2 linked regions of the Fibrella aestuarina BUZ 2 genome follow. The protein of the gene in region 1 interacts with the protein of each later gene in a pairwise test. Links are inferred from orthologs where the notes say so. Each region holds a gene or a part of one and is shown on either strand. Other genes may lie near its edges. The genes, in order: ung and FAES_RS23595.

Region 1 (3,062 bases):
GGTGCCGACGTGTGGAACCTCAACGCCACCAACAGCGCCACCGCGGTACAGACGCTCTGGTATGCCGCTTATCTGTGCATCAACAAGTGCAACATCTTTATCGACGGCATGGCGACAGTACCGGTTACGATCGTGCCGGCTGATGTCGCCGCCCGGTATATCGCCGAGGCTAAGCTGATTCGGGCGCTGTCGTATTACAGCCTGCTGCAATACTACGCCCGGCCTTATGCCGACGGCAATGGGAACAAGCCCGGCGTGCCCCTTCGTTTGAACGGGATCAAAGGCACGGGTCAGTCTGATCTGGCGCGTAGCACGGTGGCTGATGTGTACACGCAGGTGCTGAAAGACCTCAACGAAGCGGAAACGGGTTTACCCCAAACCTATTCGGGTACGGGCGAAAACACCACGCGTGCCCATAAGAACACGGCTATCGCGCTGAAAACGCGGGTATATCTGACCATGCAGCGCTATGCCGATGTGGTCACGGAGGCTAACAAGATTGTAAGCCCAGCAGCGCCTTTCAACGCGCCAACGGGGGTAAACCACCGCTTGCAGGCTGACATCGCCACGGTGTTCACGAACTTCACCACTACCGAGTCGATTTTCTCGATGCCGATGACGACCACGGCGGGCGACTTCCCCGGTACGCAAAACCAGCTGGCGTTCTACTACCAGCCTAACGCCAGCAATGGCGGTACGGGTGGGGCCGAGTACTCGTTGAATCCGAGTGGGATCATCGCCAACACCAACTGGTCGGCTACCGATCGCCGCCGGTCATTTGTTCGGCAAACGGGCACAGGTGCCACCACCAAGAACTGGCTGATCAAGTACAAAACGGTTAGCCCGTACACCGACTACGTTCCGGTGATTCGCTATTCGGAAGTGTTGTTGAACCTGGCTGAAGCGAGGGCGCGTACGACCAACTCCGTAGATGCACAGGCGGTAGCCCTGTTGAGTGCCGTTCGCAATCGGTCAGATGCGGCGATCACCTACACGACGACCAGCTTTGCCAACGCTACCGAGCTGACCAACGCTATTCTGCTGGAACGCAACATCGAGTTCCTGGGTGAAGGGCTGCGCAACAATGATCTGGTGCGGCTGCTGCAAACCATTCCCGCCAAAGGGTCGGTTGCGGCTAAAGCGGCTTCTGAGAATGGCTACATCTGGCCGATCTCTGCGCAGGAGCTAGCTCTCAATAAGCTGGCAACGGACAACTAGAATTACGTCCAAGGTTTAACGTCCAATGTCCAACGTTTACGGATAGCGCACTTAGCGTGTCCGCAAGCGTTGGACATTGGACGTTAAACCTTGGACGTAATTTACCACTCGATCGGTGGCAGGCCTTTGCTTTCCAGGTACGTGTTGGCCTGGCTGAAGTGCTTGTTGCCGAACCAGCCGCCCCACTGAGCGGCCATGGGCGAGGGGTGTTTCGCTTTTAAGATCAAGTGCTTGGAGTCGTCGATGACGGCTCCTTTTTTTTGTGCGTAGGCGCCCCACAGCATAAACACCACGTGCTCTTTTTGCTCGGAGAGGATCTTGATAACGGCATCGGTGAACGTTTCCCAGCCTTTGCCCTGATGCGACCCCGCCTGCCCGGCCCGGACGGTCAGGGTCGAATTGAGCAGCATCACCCCCTGCGAGGCCCAGCGCTCCAGATTCCCCGATTTAGGGATGGGTTTGCCGAGGTCGTCCTGAATCTCCTTGAAAATATTGATGAGCGACGGGGGCTTCGTGATACCATCGGCGACCGAAAACGCGAGCCCATTGGCCTGCCCTTCACCGTGATACGGATCCTGGCCCAAAATGACCACGCGGGCGTCGTCGAAACTACATTTGTCGAAGGCGTTGAAGATCAGGCGGCCGGGCGGATAAATCCGCTGGCTGGCGTATTCCTGTCGTAAAAATTCGGCTAACTTTGGGAAATACGGTTTGTCAAACTCAGGTTGCAGGTAGGGTTTCCAGGATTCGGCGATCGTAACGTTCATAGTAGGGGAGTAATGGAGTAAAGCCGGAAAAATAATTTCCGACAGGCCGATTGACCTGGCAAACTTATCAACTTATTTTACGTTCTAAGGTTGTCTAAAACGAGCTTTGTTTATGGTTTCTGCCGTAACGGAAGGCATTGAGGTAATTGTCAAAACAGAGTATCAGCACGGCTATTCGAGCCCATTGCAGGCACACTTTGTGTTTACCTACCGCATTGCCATTGAAAACCACAGTGAGCATACCATCCAGTTGTTGCGTCGCCATTGGCTTATCTACGACGCCACCGGCGAGGTGCGTGAAGTAGAGGGCGAAGGCGTTATTGGCCTGCAACCTGTGCTCGAACCCGGCGAGCGCCACGAATACGTGTCGGGCTGCAACCTGCACGCCAGCATGGGTAAGATGGTGGGGTCCTATCTGGTCGAGCGGATCATCGACGGCAAACAGTTTCGTATTCAGGTGCCCGAATTCACGATGGTGGTGCCGTTCCAGTTGAATTAATTCTTGATCAAGGCCTATCTCCGGCATTGGTGGCGGGCGGGCAACGCTCACGGTCTCCATTCGCCTTTTGTCTACGCCCTCTACACAGAGGTTATCAGCGCTCGGTCCGACACAACGCCATTCACGGCGATTGAGCAATTGCGGAAACAACTCCGCCAAAGTACCGAACTCATCAACGTAACCGACCTCGGTGCCGGCTCACGAACGGGGGCCGGTCAACAGCGGCAGTTGGGGCACATTGCCCGATCGGCCCAGAAACCAGTTCGGTACGCCCAGCTCCTCAATCGGCTGGTACACCGCTTTAAGCCCACGACAGTGCTGGAGCTGGGTACGTCGTTGGGGCTAACAACGGCTTATCTGGCCGATGCCGCCGCCCGCACAAACGGCCGTGTTGTCACCTTTGAAGGCTGCCCTGCCATTGCCGCCAAGGCTAAAAAGCACCTTGATGAATTGGGCTATCAGCATGTGGATGTGGTCGTTGGTGACCTAAGTAAAACTTTGGCGTCTGAACTAGCAAAATTACCCAGCTTAGACTTCGTGTTTTTCGACGCTAATCATCGGTATCAGCCTACTATTCA
Region 2 (3,048 bases), 2.4 Mb from region 1 along the record:
GCGACGACGACACGGCATCGGGCGTGAGGGAGCTTTCCTGTAGGGCCAGGTATTTAAAATCCGTGGGAATGGACTCACCCAGCAGCACACTTTCGATAATCGGGAAGTAAAGCTGCGCCCGGTCGAGTTTGGCATCCCAATACTGGCGGTTCACCATCAGGGCGTTGATGTCCTGCTGCACCAGGCGGCGGGCGTTGGGTTCAAACCGAACGGTCAGGTCAGCAAACTGCACCTGGTCAGGTGCGTTGGGCGGCGTCATCGGCGCCGACTGGCCAAATGTAACCCCCGGTAGACCCGGCCACAGTAAGCCAACAAAGACAATCAGGTAGACAAAGCGATTTTTCATAGGGTATAGGCTACCGCTTACGAACGAGTAACAGACCGTCGCGCACGGGCAACAGGACGTTCTCGACACGGTCATCATGGTGAATTTTCTGATTAAAGGCCAGCACCGCCTGCGTATCCCGATCGGATGTTTTCACAGGCTGCACCACTTTACCGCTCCACAGCACGTTGTCGGCCAGGATAAACCCGCCGGGGCGCACCTTATCGAAAACGAGGTCGTAGTAAAGCGCGTAGTTTTCTTTATCGGCGTCTATAAAGACCAGATCGAACACCTCATCGAGTGCCGGAATCAGCGCCGCAGCCTGCCCAAGGCGCAGTTCGATCTGCGCGGCCCAGGGTGTTGTCTGCCAGTAGCTACGCGCAAAATCGGCCAGTTCTTCGTTGTTGTCGAGTGTGATCAGCCGACCGTCGGGCGCGAGGCCTTCGGCGAGGCAGAGGGCCGAATAGCCCGTGTAGGTCCCGATCTCTAGCACCCGGCGCGGGCGGATCATCTGGGCAATCATGGCTAAAAAACGCCCCTGTATATGCCCGGAGAGCATGCGGGGCCGGAGCACATGGGCGTGGGTATCGCGGTTGAGCCGACGAAGCGTCTCGCTTTCGGGCGAGGTATGGGCATCGGCATAGGCCGCAAGATCAGCAGCAATAAACTCCATTCGGTTAATCCGGGAAATCGGCGAGACAGCGAGGATTGTACCGGTAAAGGTACGCTTTTCCAGCTAAACGAAGACGGACCCAAACGTTGGTATACAAAGTCGCTGGTTAGGGGCGACTTCTGAGTAAGCGCAAATTTCCCGCCAAATTCGCCGTACTTTTGCGGCCAAATAAACGTTGCTCACGCATCAATGACGACAAACCGCACATTCACCATGATTAAGCCCGACGCCGTTGCCGAGGGCCACACGGGTGCCATTACGAAACTGATCGAGGAAGCGGGCTTCCGCATCGTAGCGATCAAAAAAACCCGGCTCACGCCTGAGCGTGCCGGCGAATTCTACGCCGTCCACAGCGAGCGGCCGTTCTACAACGACCTGAAAAACTACATGTCGTCGGGGGCTATCGTGCCGATGATTTTGGAGAAAGAAAACGCCGTGACCGATTTCCGGAAGCTCATCGGGGCCACCAACCCCGCGCAGGCCGAAGAAGGCACCATCCGTAAGCTGTTTGCCAAGTCGATCGAAGCCAACGCCATCCACGGCTCTGACTCCGACGAAAACGCGCAGATCGAAGGCAACTTCTTCTTCTCCGGGCTGGAGCAGTTTTAATGGCCAATGAACGATGTATAATGTACAATGGAGTAAGATCAACCCCATTGTACATTATACATCGTTCATAATACATTCTTTTTCGTAGTACTTACAGACGGGTTTAAGGGCACACTCGGCGCATTTGGGTGAGCGGGCTATGCACACGTAGCGGCCGTGCAGGATCAGCCAGTGGTGAAACCGGGGCACCAGTGCCGTCGGGATGTGGGCCATCAGGCTTTTCTCAACGGCCAGTGGCGTAGTGGCCGTTCTGGGCACCAGCCCAAGCCGGTGCGATACCCGAAACACGTGCGTATCGACCGCCATCGCCGGTTGGTTGTAGACCACCGACACAATCACGTTGGCCGTCTTGCGCCCCACACCGGGCAGCCGTTGTAACTCGGCCACCGTCGCGGGAATTTCACCGCCAAATTCACTCATCAGGAGCCGGGCCATGCCGACCAGATGCTTCGCTTTGTTGTTTGGATACGACACCGAGCGGATGTAGCTAAACACCTCCTCGACAGAGGCTGCCGCCAGCGACTCGGGCTCGGGAAAACGGGCAAACAGAGCGGGCGAAATCTGGTTGATGCGCTTATCGGTACACTGCGCCGACAGGATTACCGCCACCAACAACTCATACGGATTACTGAAGTGTAGTTCGGTTTCGGCGGTGGGGAAGTGCGTGGTAAAGTAGTCGATCAGGAAGCGGAAACGGTCTTTCTTCAGCATAGCCAAAGATACGGCTTCCGCGCCGCTACATAAACTCAAACCCTTTCATGAATTCGTCGCGGTACGACCGGCCAATCGGCAGGGCGTGTTTACCCACGATCACCTCGCCTTCGCTGAAGCTGTCGATGTGGCGCGTATTGACGGCGTAGGAGCGGTGAATGCGGCAGATTTCGGGGCTCTGCATTTTCTCGATTACCTTGCTGAGCACCTCGCGCAGCGTGTATTTCAGGTCGCGCGTCACGATGTCGGTGTAGTTGCCTTCCGATTGCAGGAACAGTACATCGTCGAGCCGAAACTTCACGAACCGGTAGTTCTGCTTGATAAAGAAATGATCTTTCACCAGCAGCAGCGTTTCGTTTTTCAGCATCGCCTCGCTGGCTTCGCTGGTAACGTGCCCCGGCGACAGCGCCGATTTTTGCAAGGCAAAATTGTGAATCGCCAGATCGATGGCGATGCGCAGATTGAGGTCGTTGAAGGGCTTGGTAATGTAGGCCGAAGGCGACACCTGCCGGGCGCGCTCGATGGTGGGGCCGTCGGTGAGGGCTGTCAGGAAGATAAACGGGATGGGCTGCAACTGCCGCAACCGCCGCGCCGACTCGATACCGTCCCACTCACCTTTGATGTTGATATCGAACAGCACCAGATCGACGGTCATTTGTTTTACGATGCCCAGGGCCTGCGGGCCATTGTCGACGGTATCGACAACAGTATACCCCAGATCGGACAGCCG

What was found.
Region 2: the proteins of ung (region 1) and FAES_RS23595 interact in binary tests that used the Escherichia coli proteins (3 or more experiments, as listed by UniProt). The link is inferred for Fibrella aestuarina BUZ 2 from one-to-one orthologs.

The regions. Positions count from the first base shown.
Region 1 is NC_020054.1:3,349,976-3,353,037, forward strand. Bases 153-2,890 are described here. They hold ung (uracil-DNA glycosylase), read right to left. Parts: upstream 1,986-2,890; coding sequence 1,320-1,985; downstream 153-1,319. Other genes in these bases: FAES_RS13615 (RagB/SusD family nutrient uptake outer membrane protein), read left to right, coding at 153-1,218; apaG (Co2+/Mg2+ efflux facilitator ApaG/CorD), read left to right, coding at 2,098-2,484; FAES_RS13630 (O-methyltransferase), read left to right, coding at 2,488-2,890. Also shown: more of FAES_RS13615, read left to right, coding at 1-152; more of FAES_RS13630, read left to right, coding at 2,891-3,062. UniProt on the Escherichia coli protein: Excises uracil residues from the DNA which can arise as a result of misincorporation of dUMP residues by DNA polymerase or due to deamination of cytosine.
Region 2 is NC_020054.1:5,701,783-5,704,830, forward strand. Bases 174-2,897 are described here. They hold FAES_RS23595 (nucleoside-diphosphate kinase), read left to right. Parts: upstream 174-1,187; coding sequence 1,188-1,607; downstream 1,608-2,897. Other genes in these bases: FAES_RS23585 (LysM peptidoglycan-binding domain-containing protein), read right to left, coding at 174-346; FAES_RS23590 (O-methyltransferase), read right to left, coding at 357-998; nth (endonuclease III), read right to left, coding at 1,662-2,318; FAES_RS23605 (response regulator), read right to left, coding at 2,344-2,897. Also shown: more of FAES_RS23585, read right to left, coding at 1-173; more of FAES_RS23605, read right to left, coding at 2,898-3,048. UniProt on the Escherichia coli protein: Major role in the synthesis of nucleoside triphosphates other than ATP. The ATP gamma phosphate is transferred to the NDP beta phosphate via a ping-pong mechanism, using a phosphorylated active-site intermediate.